Linked DNA regions of Prochlorococcus marinus str. MIT 0917. The main gene of each other region encodes a partner of the protein of the gene in region 2 in a complex. Links are inferred from orthologs where the notes say so. Each region holds a gene or a part of one and is shown on either strand. Other genes may lie near its edges.

Region 1 (6,341 bases), 120 kb from region 2 along the record:
CAGAATTAATGCCTTCCAATAATTGAAATAACAATTCTTGCTGCAAATGATTTTGTAAAGATGGTAATTTAACAACAGATTGTGCAGAGATTACAGACCCTCCACATGCCCAAATATCAGAACAAGAATGAAAAGCCAAAAGCCTACCGTTTAACCATGGATCACTAACTAAAGATGGGAATCCATCGACACTTTGTATCAAAGTCTTGCTTGATTTTAATATTCCTATATTAATAGAATCATCTGTTGAAGTTTCTATTAAATCTAATTTATTCAATGCTGACTTTAATGGAATAAAAGCTAATTTTGCGGCACATCCTCTACACTTAATCATCTCTGTACCAGAGAACATTTCTGAATCTATTTTTTTAATAAGATAAAATTTAGAGATAAATTTTTTATCAATTAATTCTTTCAATCTTGATAGAAAATTATAAGGGCCCATAACAACCCCCCCCCAAGAGATAAAAGCTTTAGATTCTTTATTTGCAAAGTTAATATCTAAAAGTTGTATTGCTTTTCTTTGAGGTTTCCATTCCTCAAGCTTTAAACCTTTACTGATAAGCTCTAAATTTTTCGCAAGTGGTTTTGCCGAACGAACTGCCCACACTCCAGATGAAGGGCGAAAATGATGCTTAATTACTCCACAATCTCCTACAGCAAATAATTCAGGATAATTAAGGACTTGGAGAGTTTTTTTTGTTAATACCCTCCCATTCTTATCTATAGGCAAACCACTATCTTTTATCCAATCATATGATTTATTACCAGTGCATATTAGTCGTGGATATGAAATAGATGGATTCTTTTGTGTGATCTCAATATTTAAATCCTTTAAATATCTTAATAGATTCTTATTGATTTTTCTTCCCGATTTGACTTTTAATAAAATAGATCTTTTTGGCCATCTTTTTCTTAAAGAAAAAGCTATTTCTATTCCAGCAAATCCACCACCAATAATTACAAATGGTTTTGCCAAAGAATCATCCTTATGAATATCTTGGGCAACAATAAATTTATATGATTCGGAAAAAGGTTTAATTGGAACAACTAAATCTTTATCCCGCCTAATTAAAGATCTAGAATTTAAGTTAGTTTTTGTTCCGATATTTAAGGATAATAAAGAATATTCAATTTCAGGACGTCCTACTAAAAGTAATTTTTTTTTCTTAAGATCAATCCCCTCAATTTCTGCCATGACAAATGAAACGCCGGCTTTTGAAGCAATAGTCCTCAAATCAATTAGTATTTTATCAATCTTGTATTTACCTGCCAGGACCCCTGGAAACATCCCAGAATAAATGGTTGTACTTTCTTTATTAACTAAAGTAATCATTCCAGCAGGCTTCAATTTTGGATTCATTGCCCATCGGAGCAACACAAGGGCATGAGTATGTCCACCACCAGCCAAAACGAGATGATCAGTGAACATGATTTTTTGAATATTTCTGGAACACAATCAGATGCCTATGATTTCAAAAAAGCAAGATTAGGAATTATTGGAGGGAGCGGACTATATAGGATTGAAAATCTTAAAAATATAGTCGAGTTAAGCTTAGACACTCCATATGGAAAACCTTCTAATAAGTTACTAATAGGCAATCTATTTGGAATAGAAATTGTTTTTCTAGCTCGCCATGGAGAGAAACATACTTTAAACCCAAGCGAAATTCCATATAAAGCAAATATTTGGGCTATGCGCTCTCTAAACGTGAGATGGTTAATCTCCGCATCAGCTGTGGGATCATTAAAAGAAGATATCAAACCTTGCGACATTGTTATTCCTGATCAATTTATTGACCGAACTCATCAAAGACCATTGACTTTTTTTAACAATGGAGTTGTAGCTCACATAAGCATGGCAAATCCTTTTTGCGAAATTCTTTCTCAAATACTTTCGCAAGAAATAGAAAAATTGTTAACCGAAGAAAAAAAAATACACACTGGAGGCACATATCTTGCTATGGAAGGACCAGCATTTTCAACAAGAGCAGAATCAAATTTATATAGAAATTGGGGATGCTCAATAATAGGTATGACAAACCATACGGAAGCTAGATTGGCAAAAGAAGCCGAAATCGCTTACTCAAGCCTGTCCATGGTTACTGATTATGATTGCTGGAATCAAAATTGCGAAAATGTATCTGTCGAGATGGTCATTGAGAACCTTCAGGAAAATGCAAATTTTGCAAAATTAATAATCTCTGCTGCCGCTAAAAGAATCTCATCATTAAGGCCTTCAAGCTCTTTTCATAATGCATTAAAAAATGCGTTAGTTACTCCAAAAGAGCATGTACCAAATAAAACTAGAGAAAAGATAAAATTATTTACAGATAAATATTGGCTCTAAAAAAACCAACTCACATTAAATGTAAGTTGGTTTTTTTAGTTATTTCAAATAAATAGTATTTTTCTAGTTAAAATTAACCAGCGTTACCAATACCAGTGTATGAACCGTAGAAGAAAATACCAAGAACAAAAATAACAGCTGTTCCACCTGCAGTAGCTACTAACCACAAAGGAAGTGCTCCCTCTGTCCAACGTCTTTCCCAGGAGACTGCAGGCATACCATTTGGCAGACGATCTCCTGCTCGTCCATCAGGTCCTTTTAATTTGCTCATGATAAAGAGATTTAGTTAAAGAAGTAACTGGAAAAAAGAATTCCCATTACAAAAACAAGTAAGAGTCCAAGATAAAGACTTGTTCGGTTTAATTCAACCGGAACTTTATTTGGATTTGGATTGACTTGCATGGATAATAAAGCAATCAGATGAAATTTGTTTATTTCAGACGCGTGTCAAGTTCAGCCTTGGAATCAAAGCGCTGAACAACAACAGGAGCTTTGCTTTCTCCAGCCTGAAAATACGTATCTGGTCTAGGAGTTCCAAAAGCGTCGTAGGCAAGCCCAGAAGACACAAATAAAAATCCTGCCACGAAGATCGCAGGAAGTGCAACCGCATGGATAATCCAATAGCGGACACTAGTAATGATCTCAAAAAACGGGCGTTCCCCGGTAGAGCCGGCAGCCATAGCCTCACTTAATCAGCTCAGTGATCTTATCAAGCGAAATCAAAAGAATGGGGCTCTGTTGCAAGGTGGTTACACAGAGTTATGGAAATCATCAAAAATTTATGATTTCAACCCTGCCATCGCAGTAAATTGCCCCTTTCTCCGAAAACAAATCCCTTTGGACTGTCACTATTAGAATCGTCCACAAATAAAATTCTGATGAAATTTGTTGGAACAGATTCACCAACTGGGTCTTTTCCCCAAGTTTTTCCATTATCGTTGCTTACTAACAATGTTCCATTTCCACCCGCTGCCCAAATCGATTTAGATGGATCCCAAACAAGATCTTGATAGTTATAACCGTTGACGATTGGGATTATTGGCTTTGACCAGGAGTCAACATCATCAGGGTCTGCATTAAATCTGATTTCAGCTCCTCTTGAAAGCATCCATAAATCGCCATTTGGCTGTTCACCAACGCTTTGAACTCTCTTACTACTTGCTCTTTGATGAGGCTCCCATGACTCCTCTCCTGGAATTAGAAGCGAGAAGAAGTTACCAAGGCTACTAACACTTATATAGCCACCATTATTTGTACGTCTTAATTCTCTAATACCTCCAGAGCCTGAGGTATCAACAACTATTGCTTCCCAATTTGTACCAGCATCTGTTGTTTTATAAATTGCTCCAGCAGTAGTTGCTAACTCAGCAGAATCAGTATCAATTGTTGTTATCAAATATGGATCTCCTGGCAACTTATTTCCCAAATCGAGACGAGTCCAATTTTTCCCTCCATCAGTTGTGTGAAGAATCAATCCTGGTTGTCCTGCAATCCAACCTTCTTGGCCTTTAAAATCAATACTTATCAAACGAAAGTTGCCTTCGCTTGGAATATCTAAATTTCTTTCTTTCCAGGTAATTCCCGCATCATTTGTCTCAAGAATCAACCTGTTGGTGCCAACTAAAAACCCATTTTTGTCATCGACGAAGTCAACATCAAGTGGATTTGCCTCAGTATCGAGATCGATTAGTGACCAAGGGCTAGATGAACCAATGGAAGCATTGCTAACAGTACAACCACTAAGAGCTACTCCGACTATTAAGACAAGGGTCAAATTAATGACATTTGAAAGCAGACGTTTCATTTCAAAGAATAAAGAGAGAGAAAACAGGCAGCGGCTAAAGCCAGGCTTCCAAAAATAAGAACGTTTTTCTGGCCTGAAGGCAGTTTATTAAATCCAAAGCCATAAGTAAGGTTTTCTTCAAATCCACTAGGCTTTGATTTAGGTCCAATATCCTTATATCCACCAAATCCTACTCGACAGACTGGACATCTAAACTTCTCTCTATCTATATCCAAGAATGCCGTCCCTGGTTCAATATTTAGCTTTTTTATACCCTCATCAGGATCATAAATAAAACCACAACTCATACACTCGAAGCGATTTAATCTTGGATCAAACTCCTCGGTTGAGTTTTCTAGTTCCATTGAAATCACTTGATTCTGTTTTTCATCAGAATTCGAATTTCCCAAAGGATTTGATTTTGTTTTGATGTCTTCACTCACAGTTTTCACCTTCACACAGAACAACTCTATGGCACTAATCTAGAAAATGACTGTCAGACTGATATTGAAATCAGTAATTCATTCATGTTTTCCCTTCAGGGTTATGAGTATTTTTTAGGATTTCTTCTTATTTCCGGAGCAGTTCCCATTCTTGCTCTCACAACAAATAAGTTAATTTCTCCTAAAAGCAAAGCAGGAGAAAGGCAGCTTACATATGAATCTGGAATGGAACCCATTGGAGGAGCATGGATCCAATTTAATATTCGTTACTACATGTTTGCACTTGTTTTCGTTATCTTTGATGTCGAGACGGTGTTCCTTTACCCATGGGCAGTTGCATTTCACAAACTTGGGTTATTAGCATTTATAGAAGCACTTGTTTTTATCACAATATTGGTTGTGGCATTAGCATATGCATGGAGAAAAGGTGCCCTTGAATGGAGTTAAATCCCTTGAATAAATCTCCCTCCTCTGAAGCCGTAAGAAATCTCAGAGAATCTTCATGTGGCCCTGTTGGGACTCCAAAAGTAACTAATGATTTAAGCGAAAATATAATCCTCACGAGCCTTGAAGATCTTCACAACTGGGCAAGATTAAGCAGTTTATGGCCTCTTCTTTATGGAACTGCTTGTTGTTTTATTGAATTTGCTGCTCTAATCGGTTCGCGATTTGATTTTGATAGATTTGGATTAGTACCACGAAGTTCTCCTAGACAAGCAGATTTATTGATAGTGGCAGGTACGGTCACAATGAAAATGGCACCAGCTCTTGTAAGACTTTATGAGCAAATGCCAGATCCAAAATATGTAATAGCTATGGGGGCTTGCACTATTACTGGTGGCATGTTCAGCGCCGATTCAACCACGGCAGTTAGAGGTGTTGACAAATTAATACCAGTTGACCTTTACCTTCCTGGATGTCCTCCAAGACCAGAAGCAATATTTGATGCTGTTATCAAATTAAGAAAAAAAGTTGCTAACGAATCAATCTCTGAGAGATCAAAAATGACTCAAACTCATCGTTATTTAACTATTCCTCATAAAATGAAAAGATCAGAGTCAAAAGTTAATGGTAAATATCTAAACGCAAAATCCCAACTAATTGCATTAAATCCTTCCTTATCTGAAGAATTTGATCAATCTTTAAAAGAGGTTCAAAAAATATCTGAACAACTTTCAAGTAATTAAGCATCTCCTATTAAAAAAATGACAAATGAATCTGAAATTGTAGTCGAAGAAAAAATCTCAGGTCCAATAAGCGATTGGCTATCTAAAAATGGATTTGAAAACATTCCTCTCCAAGATGACCACTTAGGAGTTGAAGTAATAAAAATCACTCCAAAAAATATTTTATCAGTAGTTGAAGCGTTAAAAAATGATGGATTTAACTATCTTCAATGCCAAGGTGGATACGATGAAGGTCCTGGTTTAAATATTGTTTGTTTTTATAATTTAATAGAAATGAATGAATTTAAGAAAGATTTTTCTCCTCGCGAAGTAAGATTAAAAGTATTCCTGGATAGAGATGGAGACTTAAATGTTCCTAGTTTATACAGTCTTTTTAGAGGAGCAGATTGGCAAGAAAGAGAAACATTCGATATGTATGGTGTTAACTTTACAGGCCACCCTCATCCTAAAAGACTTTTAATGCCTGAAGACTGGAAAGGATGGCCACTTAGGAAAGACTATGTTCAGCCAGATTTTTATGAAATGCAGGATGCATACTGAATTTATTTACCTTTTTTGTATCTTCTATAAAATCTCAT
Region 2 (6,473 bases):
AACTATTAGTTTGCTGAACTCTTAGGCGAGCAAGTAAGTTCAGGGGGTCTAAAGGTTTTCTGAGGGAAAGGCGTTGTCTCGTAGCCAATACAAGCTTATCCAAATCACCTGCATTGATTAAGTCGATCCCTTTAGCCAAGGCATCTCGATATTGAGATTTCCAATCATTAGAAAAATTATCGACTAAGAAATTTTCTTTTACATCATGGAAAATTCGAACTGGTGATCTATTTATCTTTTCTCGAATTGACCATAATCTTTCTACGGATTCACGAACATCTGAAGGATTTAGGGCAACTGAATTTAAACGTAACCATGTCAATCCATCTTTTGCAGTTAATTGCCACTTAGGCAAAACAGCCTGCAGGGAAAATTTATCATCTATTAATTTTTCATTACTCTTAATTTGATCAAAAAAAGAAAATGAAAATAGAATCCTTGATGCTGAAAATGCTGGACTTGGAGAAGTATCTATCAATCGAGTAAAAATCTCATCACTAAACCTTTGTGCATTTTCAAACCTCTTTGGTCCAGATAAATCCAAAGATTGACAATGTCCTCCGGCAGAAATGCACAATCCAGGAGATAGATCCCAAAGAAATCTAAACTGATGTTTTTCAGCAATTAAAGGTAATGTCGTTAAAGGATCTGTTTGACTTACAGGAACAGAAATGCTCAATATACATTCATCAACTTTTCGTTCACTCCATTTCCGAAGAGAACTAACTAAAAGCTCACTAAAGACAGGTTCTAAATTCATAACCAATTAGAGCCTTTAGACATAAATAAACCAATACACGAACTGCTGCCTAGTCTTAAGGAACGAACAAAGAAACAAACAGAACAGGTTATTTTATCAGTGAAGTCTTCTACAACTGAAAAGAAACATCTTTGGCAAGCTGCAATTAAGTGGCCATTATATTCAGTCGCAATAATGCCTGTAATTTTATCTGCAGCATGGGAGCTTGGGAATAGCGGCAAAATTCGTCTAGGACAATTCATCGGTTTTCTAATTGCCTCTATCTTGATTTTGCTTTGGGAGAATCTTACCAATGATCTTTTTGACGATGAAACTGGCGTTGACAAATACAAATTCCACTCCGTAGTCGCTTTAACTGGTAATAAAACCACTGTAAGTCGAGTTGCATATTTTTCTCTTTTATTAGGTTTATTTATCATATTTATCCTTGCTTTAAAAAGTAAAATAACAGTACTTTTTTTGGTCTTAATTTGTTGCTTCCTTGGATATTTGTATCAAGGGCCCCCATTTAGACTGGGGTATAAAGGGTTGGGAGAACCCCTCTGCTGGATTGCCTTTGGCCCGCTTGCTACAGCTGCAGCACTAATTGTTGTTTCTCCAAAATCTAATTTTCATGCCATCCCCTGGGGAACAGCACTGATGGTTGGGGCAGGTCCGGCGATGGCGACCACTTTGGTTCTATTCTGTTCGCATTTTCATCAAATCAATCAAGATGCTGCTGTCGGTAAAAAATCACCCTTAGTTATTTTAGGCACTCATCGAGCGGCAGAATTTTTACCGTGGTTCGTTGGGCTAATATTTTTATTAGAATTATTACCAGTACTAATTGGAATATGGCCAATAACGACTCTTATATGTTTCATTAGCCTTCCTTCAGGTGTAGATCTTATCAAATTAATCAAAAGACATCACAACCAACCTGAGCGTATTAAAAACAGTAAGTTTTTAGCTTTACGCTTTCAGACAATTAATGGTTTATGCTTGAGTGCAGGTTTTGCTATATCCTCATTTTTTTATAATTAATTTTTGATTTTGTTGAATCATGAAATTAATAATTAATATCAAGACATTTTCATTTCAACTAACAAGAAAGTTAATAACCTCGAAAGGAAGTATTCATACCAAGGTAGGTTTATTGTTGCAAATAAAAGACTCAGATGGAAATTACGGATGGGGTGAAGTATCACCTATTGAAAAGAAGGAATTACAAAAAAGTATCGAAAGTCTAAATTTTCTTGGGAGACAAACTACAAAAGATTCAATAGAAAATTATTTATGTGAATTGCCAGGAGCACTTGCTTTCGGATTAGGAACCTGCTTAGCCGATTTAGAAAATCCAACTAAAAGCAAGTTAAATTTTGAAGGTTTTGACACCGCAAAATCAGCTTATCTACTACCTACAGATATTGATCCATTAGAGTCAATAGTTAAATATGTAGATAGATCAAATGATAAGAAAAGTTCTTGTACAATAAAATGGAAAGTATCTCACCAAGAAAATAACTTTAAGGAAGAAAAAACATTACAAAAAATCTTAGATATTTTACCAAATAATTTTAAACTTAGAATTGATCCAAATGGAGGATGGAGTCGCCAAAAAGCACAAGAATGGATTAACGAACTCAAAAACGAACCTCGTTTGGAATGGATTGAACAGCCACTCCCATCAAAAGATATTGAAGGTTTATTTTCATTAGCCAATCAAATTCCAATCGCATTAGATGAATCTTTGGTTGAATTTCCATTTTTACGAAAAACATGGAAAAGTTGGCAAATACGTCGCCCTGCATTAGATGGTGATCCTAGATTACTCTTAAAAGAAATAGAACAAGAAGATAGTCAAACAGTAATAAGCACAGCTTTTGAAACTGGTATTGGGAGAAGGTGGATTCATCACCTCGCTGCCAGGCAAGTCAAAGGTGGAAATCCTTGTGCACCTGGACTTGCACCTGGATGGTGCCCCAAAGGCCCACTCTTTAACAACAATCCAAGATTAGTCTGGGAAGCTGTATGACCAAAATTGCAGTTATAAAATGTATTCCTGAAAAAAACCTGGACTGTTCAAGAGAAATTTTGAAGAATTTTGAAAAGCATAAATGGGTATATCTAGCACCTCCAAAAGATCAAACGAAAATTCCCAAATCGTCAACTTTACCTGAAGGAGAAGGAATAATCATTTCAAGCGGGGGGAGCATTGGAGGACCAAATCTTTGTTTACAATCAATTAAAAATCTAACTAATTCGGCTTTGGCAACCGGAATGTGGTTAAAGAATCATGGCCTCAAGCCAAATGAATGCATCATTCTCAATTCACTACCTTTACACCATATAAGTGGTTTCATGCCTTGGTGGAGACATAACACGTGGCGATCGGAGTATCACTGGATTTCGCCCTCTTTAATGCATAAACCACTTCAACTTAAGCAGTTTAGTGAAGTATTAACTAATAAATATAGACGTCCATTGATCACATCACTAGTTCCAACTCAATTATCGTCTTTGATTGATGATTCTGATGGTTTAAGATGGCTTCAATCTCTCGCTATAATCTGGGTCGGAGGTGCTTTGATCCCCACAGATCTTGCTGACAAAGCGCGAAGAAAGTCTATTAATTTAGCTCCATGTTATGGAGCCACCGAAACTGTTGCAATGGTGACTTGCCTGAGTCCCAACGATTTTTTAAAAGGAAGTAATAGTGTTGGGTTCCCTCTAGAAGATGTTGAGATAGAAATCAACAAAAGAAATTCCCTTAAGATTAAAACTAGTAGGATTGCAACTTCAAAATGGAAGAATGATAAATTCGAATCAATTACAGATACAAATGGATGGTGGGAAGCAGGGGATTTAGCGCAATACATCACTCTCGACAATAAAAAAGCAATACAAATCTTGGGCAGAAGAGATTCAGCTATAAATTCTGGTGGTGAAACGATTTTCCCAGAAGATATCGAAATGGAATTAATGACAATAATCTCGAAAAATCAAATCCCAATTAAAGACATTTTTGTATTAGGAGTTAGTGATAAGAAATGGGGACAACGTTTAGTTGCCTTAACTAAATTCAAAGAAAAAGGAATCAACAGATATCCAATCATCTCACTTCTGACTAATCTCATTAAAGACTGGCAACCATCCAAAAAACCAATGAACTGGTACGATTGTCCAAAACTTTCAAGAAATATCAATAAAAAATGGGAAATAAAAAAATGGCAAGATTGGATAGCCTTTAATAGACCTATTAACTAAAAATTCAGACTAGATTCATGAAGCCAGAAATTTATTTGCTTAGATAATGCACATATATCTCTTGTAATCGGATTTATAGATACATGTTTTATATTTGCCGTGCCGATTTTCTCACCATTTTTTTTAAATTTAAATCGAAGTACAAATGAAGAGTCATTTATCTTCTCTGGATTTAGTTCGATATTGATAATATCTCCAACGTAAAGTGGTTGAAAATAATTTGCTTCACAATGAACAACTGGCAAAGCCACATCCAGTTGGCCTGTGTTGATTTGGTTTGTAGGAAAAATTTCTTGTAAAACTACTCCATGTTTTTCTAAACTTGCTTCCCAAGTTTCATGACACCATCTCAATAATTCAAGGAAATGCACCACGCCAGCAGCATCTGTCTCACCAAAACGAACGGTCCGTTTCAAACATAACCATTCTCTAGGATTACGCTTTTCCAAAGAACCTTATCTATCAACAGAACCCATAATTACATCAATGGATCCTAAGATAGCCATTATGTCAGCGACCTTAGCTCCCTTCAGTATGTGAGGAAGTATCTGCAAATTATTAGAATCAGCCGCTCTAATTTTAAACCGCCAAGGAGTTACATCATTATTACCTTGAATAAATACTCCTATCTCTCCTTTTCCAGACTCAAGGCGTGTATATAATTCACCATTAGGAATCTTAAAAGTAGGTGCAACCTTCTTAGCTACATATTGATAATCAAAGCCTGACATATCACCTTTTTTTCCCTCAACTGTCCTTTTTGCCTCAAGATTTTCTGTTGGTCCACCTGGAATCATCTCACAAGCTTGTCGTAATATTTTTAATGACTGTCTCATTTCTTCAATACGAACTCTATATCTTGCATAACAATCCCCCTCTTTCTCCCATGCAATATCCCATTCAAAATCGTCATAACATTCATAATGATCTACCTTTCTCAAATCCCATGGAACACCTGCAGCCCGAAGCATTGGTCCAGAAAGACTCCAGTTAATCGCTTGCTCTTTTCCTATAACTCCTAAACTTTCTATACGTCTACGAAAGATAGGGTTATTAGTTATCAATTTTTCATACTCATCAATTTTCGGACCAAACCAATCACAAAAATCTTTACATTTTTCTAACCAACCCCAAGGTAAATCACAGGCAACGCCACCAATACGAAAATAATTATTATTAATCAATCTTTGACCAGTTGCAGCCTCCCATAAATCGTAAATCATCTCTCTTTCTCTAAAAATATAAAAGAAAGGAGTTTGAGCCCCGACATCTGCCAAAAACGGACCTAACCATAGCAAATGATTAGCGATCCTATTCAACTCAAGCATTATCACTCTGATATAACTTGCTCTTTTAGGTACCTTTATATTTGCCAAACGCTCAGGGGCATTAACAACAACGGCTTCATAAAACATACCAGCCGCATAATCCATGCGACTCACGTAAGGAACAAACATGACGTTTGTTCTATTCTCAGCAATTTTCTCCATCCCTCTGTGCAAGTAACCAATAACTGGTTCACAATCAACAACATCCTCTCCATCAAGGGTTACGACTAACCGCAATACCCCATGCATTGATGGATGATGTGGCCCAAAGTTGACCACCATTGGCTCCGTACGCGTTTCAAGCTGCGTCATTGGGCCCAACCAAAGCAATGTCTAAATACTAGTGAAAACTTATGAAAGAAGGGCCAATTAGTTCAAGTTCTAACTTTAATCATGTCCCAATAATGGGGAATGAAATAATTCAATTACTAAAGGAATTACCAAGCGAATTAACAAAACAAGGATTAATTATTGATTCCACCATCGGAGGAGGGGGGCATTCAGCTCAAATACTAGAGAATTTCCCAGGAATCAAAATTATTGGGCTTGATCAAGATCCAATAGCTAGAGAAGCAGCATCAAAAAGATTAAAGAAGTTCGGAACAAGAATAGAAATAATCTCTACAAACTTCGCTGACTTTTCAATAAACGAACAAGCCATTTGCGTCTTAGCGGATCTTGGAGTTAGTAGTCATCAACTTGATGAGCCTTCACGAGGTTTTAGCTTTCGTTTAGATGGTCCGGTAGATATGAGAATGAATCCTGAGAAAGGTCTAAGTGCAGCCGAACTTATTGACACTCTATCTGAACAGGATTTAGCAAATTTAATATACAACTTAGGAGAAGAAAAACGTTCTAGACGTATTGCAAGAAAAATCAAAACTGATCTTGCAGAAAATGGAGCATACAGTGGAACGAAAGCTCTTTCTTATGCAATTGCTGGTTGTTTTCCACCCAAGCAAAGACATGGTAGAATTCATCCTTCAACTAGAACTTTTCAGGCTTTAAGGATAGCTGTTAATAATGAATTAGAATCGCTGGATAGCTTATTAGAAAAAGCTCCAAACTGGTTGTTAGAGGATGGACTTTTCATGGTAATTAGTTTTCATTCATTAGAAGATAGAAGAGTCAAATTGAGC
Region 3 (6,367 bases), 120 kb from region 2 along the record:
AATGATCAAGAAGAAGATCAAGAAGAAGATCAGGAAGAGGACCAAGACCAAGAGTCATCACCTCCAATCCCTGAGGAATTTATGCTTGATCCAGAAGCATGTGCTGTTGATCCTGATCTGTTACTGTTTTCATCCACTAAATCAAAAAGTGGAAATAGCGGAAGTAGGTCAGCTGTTTTAAGTGATAACCGGGGAAGATATGTAAAGCCAATTCTTCCAAGAGGTCCTGTTAGAAGAATTGCAGTTGATGCAACTTTAAGAGCTGCTGCGCCTTACCAGAAAGCTAGAAGGGAAAGAGAACCTAATAGAAAAGTTATTGTTGAGGAAGGGGACTTGCGCGCAAAATTACTTCAGCGTAAAGCAGGCGCACTTGTGATCTTCTTGGTTGATGCAAGTGGTTCAATGGCTCTCAATAGAATGCAAAGTGCAAAGGGAGCTGTTATTCGTTTGCTAACCGAAGCTTATGAAAATAGAGATGAAGTTTCCCTAATACCTTTCAGAGGAGATCAAGCAGAAGTTCTGCTTCCTCCAACAAGATCAATCACTGCTGCGAAAAGGCGACTTGAGGCAATGCCATGTGGTGGTGGATCTCCACTTGCTCATGGATTAACTCAAGCTGCAAGAGTAGGAGCAAATGCTTTGGCAACAGGAGATCTCGGTCAAGTTGTTGTAGTGGCAATTACAGATGGTAGAGGAAACGTTCCATTGAGCACTTCATTAGGCCAACCAGTTCTTGAAGGAGAGACACCACCTGACTTGAAGCAGGAAGTTCTTGATGTTGCTTCGCGCTATCGAGCGCTTGGTATCAAATTACTTGTTATTGATACAGAAAGAAAGTTTATTGCAAGTGGTATGGGTAAAGACTTGGCTGAAGCGTCAGGAGGTAAATATGTTCAATTGCCTAAGGCAAGTGATAAAGCTATTGCTTCAATAGCAATGGATGCAATTAATAGTGTGACCTAAAACTGTTTGTTTTTTAAGGATATATATCATCGAATAATTTACTCAGGCCTATAGTCACTCTTTTTAGAGCATCTAACAGTTCTTTGTCTTCCATAATATTCCCCATGTCTGAGCTCATTTGGTCTATTTTCTTTGTAAGTGAACTAGATGTTGAGGCAAGTTCCTGAATGTCTTTTAGAGTCTTAGGATTGTCGAGGCTTTCAAGAATATTATTTAAATGAATAGAAGCTTTTGTTAATTCAGAAATTATAGGTTTTGCTCTTAGAAGTTCTGATTTAGATAATAAGACAAGTTCATCAAGATTGGCTTGAGTTCTATCAAACTGTTGAATAGATTCTGATACTTTATTTACTATTGCTTGTCTATCTGCTTCGTCAATAATTCCATTTATACCCTCTGTCAAGCCAGATATGCTAACCATTTCTACACCTTTAATCTTATCTCCACTACATAAGATTTTTTTATTGGGACAATCTTTTTTGACTGTAATTACTTCGTTACTATTGAATGATTTGCCTAATGAGACTAGCGATAATTGAGCATCTCCTCCAAGCATAGAGCTTGTAACTATTTTTGCAATTACAGGTTTTGGTAAAATTAGATTATCATTGTTTAATTTGATTTTAGTTTCAACAGTGTTTGGGGTGAAATTTATCTTTTGAACAGAGCCAACAATGATTCCCCGATAAGTTACCGGAGACATCTTCGCAAGACCACTTGCATCTTTGAAGCTTGCAGATACCTCCCAGGTTTTAGACCCTAAACGAAAATCTCTTAACCAAAGCATTGCTCCTGAAAAGATAATTAATCCACCTAATAGTGAAAATCCAACAAACGCATCTCGTAAACTTCTACGCATAAATTTATAAGTCCTCAGGTTGCATTGGTCCTTGAAGATTACCTGTGCGAAATTGTTTTACATAGGAATTCTCACTTTGTTTAAATTGATCTATAGATCCATCCCATTTAAACTTTCCATCGTAAAGCAAGATAACTCTATTAGCTGTTCGTTCAATTGTACTGGAAACGTGACTTACAACGATTGAAGAGCCTTCCGCTGCATCGGTTGTCTTAATAATTAGATCTTCAATACGAGTGCTAGCTATTGGATCTAAACCAGCAGTTGGCTCGTCATATAGAAGAAGAGGGATAGAGTCTTTTCCTTTCTTGGAGTTACTAATTAATGCACGAGCAAAACTTACTCTTTTTTGCATTCCTCCACTAAGTTGATTTGGAAATTTGTCTGCTACATCATATAAGCCTACTTTCTGTAAACAATTTATGACTTTTTTATTGATAATTTCTTCGGAAAAAAGTTTCTGCTTTTCAAGCAAAAAACCTACATTTTCTCTAACTGATAATGATGCTAATAATGCTGGGTTTTGAAAAACTAATCTCACGTCGGGAGGGTCGTTTTGATCAAGCCTTAAATAATTTTGCTCTATACCTGATATTTGCAGACTTCCTTTAGAAGGTAATAGCAAGCCAGCTAGTAGGCGAAGTATTGTTGACTTGCCTGCGCCAGACGGACCAACAATTGCCAGTCTCTCTCCCGCACGCATGTCAAGATTGACTTCATTGAGAATTTTATTTGATCCCAGTTGAACACTGAGATCTTTCATCAACATTACTTGAGTGTTTTTTGGCACACTCTCTCCTAATGTTTGTTTACCTATCTCATTTTGTATGAGATAGGTGAATTGGGAAGTTTAAGTAGTGTTTATATGAATTAATTATTTAGGTCTGTTTGTTGAAATCTTATCTAATTTGAATCCATTGAACAAAAGAAGGAAAAGAAAATCAAGAAGATCTACTTTGCGAAAAAGTTTTTTCGCTAGTTTGTCTTTTCATCTTTACTCACGCTTTAAAAGAGGCATTAGATGGCTTTTGCCAGGCCTAGTAGTCAAAAGGTGGATGATGACATCAGGATTGGGTTTATTAATTGCTTTGATTGGAGCCTCAATTTGGGCTGATTTACGTCCAATTTATTGGGTGGTTGAAATACTTTTTTGGTTTTTAGGATTCATTACCACTTTTGTACCTAGAAATATTTCTGGACCAATAGTTTTTTTGATAGGGATATCTCTTTTGGTTTGGGGGCAAGGAAGAAGTTTTGAATCTATTAGGCAAGCCTTAGGTTCCAAAAAAGATACTTTTTTAGTTGATGCATTAAGAGCTAAGCAAAAATTAAATAGAGGTCCGAATATTGTTGCGATTGGAGGTGGTACAGGATTATCATCATTATTAAAAGGCTTAAAAAGATATAGCAGTCGAATAACAGCAATAGTTACTGTTGCAGATGATGGAGGAAGTAGTGGAGTGCTCAGAAGAGAACTGGGTGTCCAGCCTCCAGGAGACATAAGAAATTGTTTGGCAGCTTTAGCAACAGAAGAGCCACTAATAAAAGGGCTTTTTCAATATCGCTTCCCTTCAGGAAGTGGACTTGAGGGACATAGCTTTGGAAACCTTTTCCTTTCGGCTTTAACGGCAATAACTGGAAGCTTAGAGACAGCAATCACGGCATCAAGCAGGGTTCTTGCTGTTCAGGGTCAAGTTGTACCAGCTACAAATGTAGATGTCCGGTTATGGGCCGAACTTGAGAATGGTGATCGAATAGATGGAGAATCAGCTATTGGTAATGCGCGCTTACCAATAATTAGAATCGGTTGTTATCCTTCTCGACCTCCAGCTTTGCCAAGAGCACTGGAAGCAATAAGAAATGCTGAAATTATTTTGATAGGGCCAGGAAGCCTATACACTTCAATTCTTCCAAACCTACTTGTTCCTGAAATAGTCGAAGCTATAGAGAGGAGCAAAGCTCCAAAGCTATATATATGTAATTTAATGACTCAACCAGGTGAAACTGATGGACTTGACGTTACTGGTCATGTGAGGGCTATAGAAGCGCAACTGGCCTCTAGAGGAATTACTAGGAAAATATTTAGTTCAATACTTGCTCAAGATGAATTAGAACCCTCCCCATTGGTTGATTATTACAAATCAAAAGGGGCTGAACCCGTCAAATGCAACAAGGTTGATCTTTTGTCTAGAGGTTATAAGGTTTATTTAGCTTCTCTTCAGGGCTCAAAGGCTACTCCGACTTTGAGGCATGATCCTAGGAGTCTAGCTTTAGCAATAATGAGATTTTATAGAAGATACAAAAAAGGTAAATAAATTCAGTATGCATCCTGCATTTCATAAAAATCTGGCTGAACATAGTCTTTCCTAAGTGGCCATCCTTTCCAGTCTTCAGGCATTAAAAGTCTTTTAGGATGAGGGTGGCCTGTAAAGTTAACACCATACATATCGAATGTTTCTCTTTCTTGCCAATCTGCTCCTCTAAAAAGACTGTATAAACTAGGAACATTTAAGTCTCCATCTCTATCCAGGAATACTTTTAATCTTACTTCGCGAGGAGAAAAATCTTTCTTAAATTCATTCATTTCTATTAAATTATAAAAACAAACAATATTTAAACCAGGACCTTCATCGTATCCACCTTGGCATTGAAGATAGTTAAATCCATCATTTTTTAACGCTTCAACTACTGATAAAATATTTTTTGGAGTGATTTTTATTACTTCAACTCCTAAGTGGTCATCTTGGAGAGGAATGTTTTCAAATCCATTTTTAGATAGCCAATCGCTTATTGGACCTGAGATTTTTTCTTCGACTACAATTTCAGATTCATTTGTCATTTTTTTAATAGGAGATGCTTAATTACTTGAAAGTTGTTCAGATATTTTTTGAACCTCTTTTAAAGATTGATCAAATTCTTCAGATAAGGAAGGATTTAATGCAATTAGTTGGGATTTTGCGTTTAGATATTTACCATTAACTTTTGACTCTGATCTTTTCATTTTATGAGGAATAGTTAAATAACGATGAGTTTGAGTCATTTTTGATCTCTCAGAGATTGATTCGTTAGCAACTTTTTTTCTTAATTTGATAACAGCATCAAATATTGCTTCTGGTCTTGGAGGACATCCAGGAAGGTAAAGGTCAACTGGTATTAATTTGTCAACACCTCTAACTGCCGTGGTTGAATCGGCGCTGAACATGCCACCAGTAATAGTGCAAGCCCCCATAGCTATTACATATTTTGGATCTGGCATTTGCTCATAAAGTCTTACAAGAGCTGGTGCCATTTTCATTGTGACCGTACCTGCCACTATCAATAAATCTGCTTGTCTAGGAGAACTTCGTGGTACTAATCCAAATCTATCAAAATCAAATCGCGAACCGATTAGAGCAGCAAATTCAATAAAACAACAAGCAGTTCCATAAAGAAGAGGCCATAAACTGCTTAATCTTGCCCAGTTGTGAAGATCTTCAAGGCTCGTGAGGATTATATTTTCGCTTAAATCATTAGTTACTTTTGGAGTCCCAACAGGGCCACATGAAGATTCTCTGAGATTTCTTACGGCTTCAGAGGAGGGAGATTTATTCAAGGGATTTAACTCCATTCAAGGGCACCTTTTCTCCATGCATATGCTAATGCCACAACCAATATTGTGATAAAAACAAGTGCTTCTATAAATGCTAATAACCCAAGTTTGTGAAATGCAACTGCCCATGGGTAAAGGAACACCGTCTCGACATCAAAGATAACGAAAACAAGTGCAAACATGTAGTAACGAATATTAAATTGGATCCATGCTCCTCCAATGGGTTCCATTCCAGATTCATATGTAAGCTGCCTTTCTCCTGCTTTGCTTTTAGGAGAAATTAACTTATTTGTTGTGAGAGCAAGAATGGGAACTGCTCCGGAAATAAGAAGAAATCCTAAAAAATACTCATAACCCTGAAGGGAAAACATGAATGAATTACTGATTTCAATATCAGTCTGACAGTCATTTTCTAGATTAGTGCCATAGAGTTGTTCTGTGTGAAGGTGAAAACTGTGAGTGAAGACATCAAAACAAAATCAAATCCTTTGGGAAATTCGAATTCTGATGAAAAACAGAATCAAGTGATTTCAATGGAACTAGAAAACTCAACCGAGGAGTTTGATCCAAGATTAAATCGCTTCGAGTGTATGAGTTGTGGTTTTATTTATGATCCTGATGAGGGTATAAAAAAGCTAAATATTGAACCAGGGACGGCATTCTTGGATATAGATAGAGAGAAGTTTAGATGTCCAGTCTGTCGAGTAGGATTTGGTGGATATAAGGATATTGGACCTAAATCAAAGCCTAGTGGATTTGAAGAAAACCTTACTTATGGCTTTGGATTTAATAAACTGCCTTCAGGCCAGAAAAACGTTCTTATTTTTGGAAGCCTGGCTTTAGCCGCTGCCTGTTTTCTCTCTCTTTATTCTTTGAAATGAAACGTCTGCTTTCAAATGTCATTAATTTGACCCTTGTCTTAATAGTCGGAGTAGCTCTTAGTGGTTGTACTGTTA

Evidence for each region.
Region 1: the proteins of O5637_RS08755 (region 2) and O5637_RS09380 are in contact, whole or in part, in a cryo-EM structure (PDB 6ZJN), measured with the Thermus thermophilus proteins. The link is inferred for Prochlorococcus marinus str. MIT 0917 from one-to-one orthologs. Residues at the interface, in WP_223903221.1 of Thermus thermophilus: Met26, Thr27, Asn29, Gly31, Pro32, His34; in WP_096411116.1 of Thermus thermophilus: Glu45, Ser46, Asn48, Pro50, Ala51, Gly52, Glu53.
Region 3: the proteins of O5637_RS08755 (region 2) and nuoB are in contact, whole or in part, in a cryo-EM structure (PDB 6KHJ), measured with the Thermosynechococcus vestitus proteins. The link is inferred for Prochlorococcus marinus str. MIT 0917 from one-to-one orthologs. Residues at the interface, in WP_011057128.1 of Thermosynechococcus vestitus: Pro17, His18, His19, Pro20, Ser21, Met22, Val25, Arg27, Met29, Thr31, Ile38, Asp39, Cys40, Glu41, Pro42, Val43, Ile44, Gly45, Tyr46, Leu47, His48, Arg49, Gly50, Met51, Lys53, Ile54, Asn57, Arg58, Pro65, Tyr66; in WP_011056552.1 of Thermosynechococcus vestitus: Leu46, Met47, Tyr48, Thr50, Ala51, Cys52, Phe54, Ile55, Glu56, Ala58, Ala59, Ile61, Gly62, Ser63, Arg64, Phe65, Asn76, Pro78, Thr89, Thr91, Lys93, Met94, Ala97, Leu101, Met123, Phe124, Ser126, Asp127, Ser128, Tyr129.

Annotation. Positions count from the first base shown.
Region 1 is NZ_CP114784.1:1,688,101-1,694,441, reverse strand. The notes cover bases 3,555-6,341. They hold O5637_RS09380 (NAD(P)H-quinone oxidoreductase subunit 3), read left to right. Parts: upstream 3,555-4,660; coding sequence 4,661-5,023; downstream 5,024-6,341. Other genes in these bases: O5637_RS09365 (gluconeogenesis factor YvcK family protein), read right to left, coding at 6,306-6,341; O5637_RS09370 (NAD(P)H-quinone oxidoreductase subunit J), read left to right, coding at 5,782-6,303; nuoB (NADH-quinone oxidoreductase subunit NuoB), read left to right, coding at 5,014-5,763; O5637_RS09385 (rubredoxin), read right to left, coding at 4,151-4,576; O5637_RS09390 (photosynthesis system II assembly factor Ycf48), read right to left, coding at 3,555-4,154. Outside these bases: selenide, water dikinase SelD, read right to left, coding at 1-1,432; mtnP (S-methyl-5'-thioadenosine phosphorylase), read left to right, coding at 1,418-2,350; O5637_RS09405 (photosystem II reaction center protein J), read right to left, coding at 2,424-2,621; O5637_RS09400 (photosystem II reaction center protein L), read right to left, coding at 2,633-2,752; psbE (cytochrome b559 subunit alpha), read right to left, coding at 2,782-3,030; more of O5637_RS09390, read right to left, coding at 3,138-3,554. UniProt on the Escherichia coli protein: NDH-1 shuttles electrons from NADH, via FMN and iron-sulfur (Fe-S) centers, to quinones in the respiratory chain. The immediate electron acceptor for the enzyme in this species is believed to be ubiquinone.
Region 2 is NZ_CP114784.1:1,569,560-1,576,032, reverse strand. The notes cover bases 3,555-6,473. They hold O5637_RS08755 (NAD(P)H-quinone oxidoreductase subunit H), read right to left. Parts: upstream 5,647-6,473; coding sequence 4,462-5,646; downstream 3,555-4,461. Other genes in these bases: rsmH (16S rRNA (cytosine(1402)-N(4))-methyltransferase RsmH), read left to right, coding at 5,688-6,473; O5637_RS08760 (acyl-CoA thioesterase), read right to left, coding at 4,003-4,455; O5637_RS08765 (AMP-binding protein), read left to right, coding at 3,555-4,006. Outside these bases: O5637_RS08780 (isochorismate synthase), read right to left, coding at 1-760; menA (2-carboxy-1,4-naphthoquinone phytyltransferase), read left to right, coding at 860-1,783; menC (o-succinylbenzoate synthase), read left to right, coding at 1,803-2,774; more of O5637_RS08765, read left to right, coding at 2,771-3,554.
Region 3 is NZ_CP114784.1:1,684,000-1,690,366, forward strand. Bases 3,555-6,367 are described here. They hold nuoB (NADH-quinone oxidoreductase subunit NuoB), read right to left. Parts: upstream 5,430-6,367; coding sequence 4,680-5,429; downstream 3,555-4,679. Other genes in these bases: O5637_RS09365 (gluconeogenesis factor YvcK family protein), read left to right, coding at 3,555-4,137; O5637_RS09370 (NAD(P)H-quinone oxidoreductase subunit J), read right to left, coding at 4,140-4,661; O5637_RS09380 (NAD(P)H-quinone oxidoreductase subunit 3), read right to left, coding at 5,420-5,782; O5637_RS09385 (rubredoxin), read left to right, coding at 5,867-6,292; O5637_RS09390 (photosynthesis system II assembly factor Ycf48), read left to right, coding at 6,289-6,367. Outside these bases: bchD (magnesium chelatase ATPase subunit D), read left to right, coding at 1-963; O5637_RS09355 (MlaD family protein), read right to left, coding at 977-1,822; O5637_RS09360 (ABC transporter ATP-binding protein), read right to left, coding at 1,827-2,612; more of O5637_RS09365, read left to right, coding at 2,740-3,554. UniProt on the Escherichia coli protein: NDH-1 shuttles electrons from NADH, via FMN and iron-sulfur (Fe-S) centers, to quinones in the respiratory chain. The immediate electron acceptor for the enzyme in this species is ubiquinone.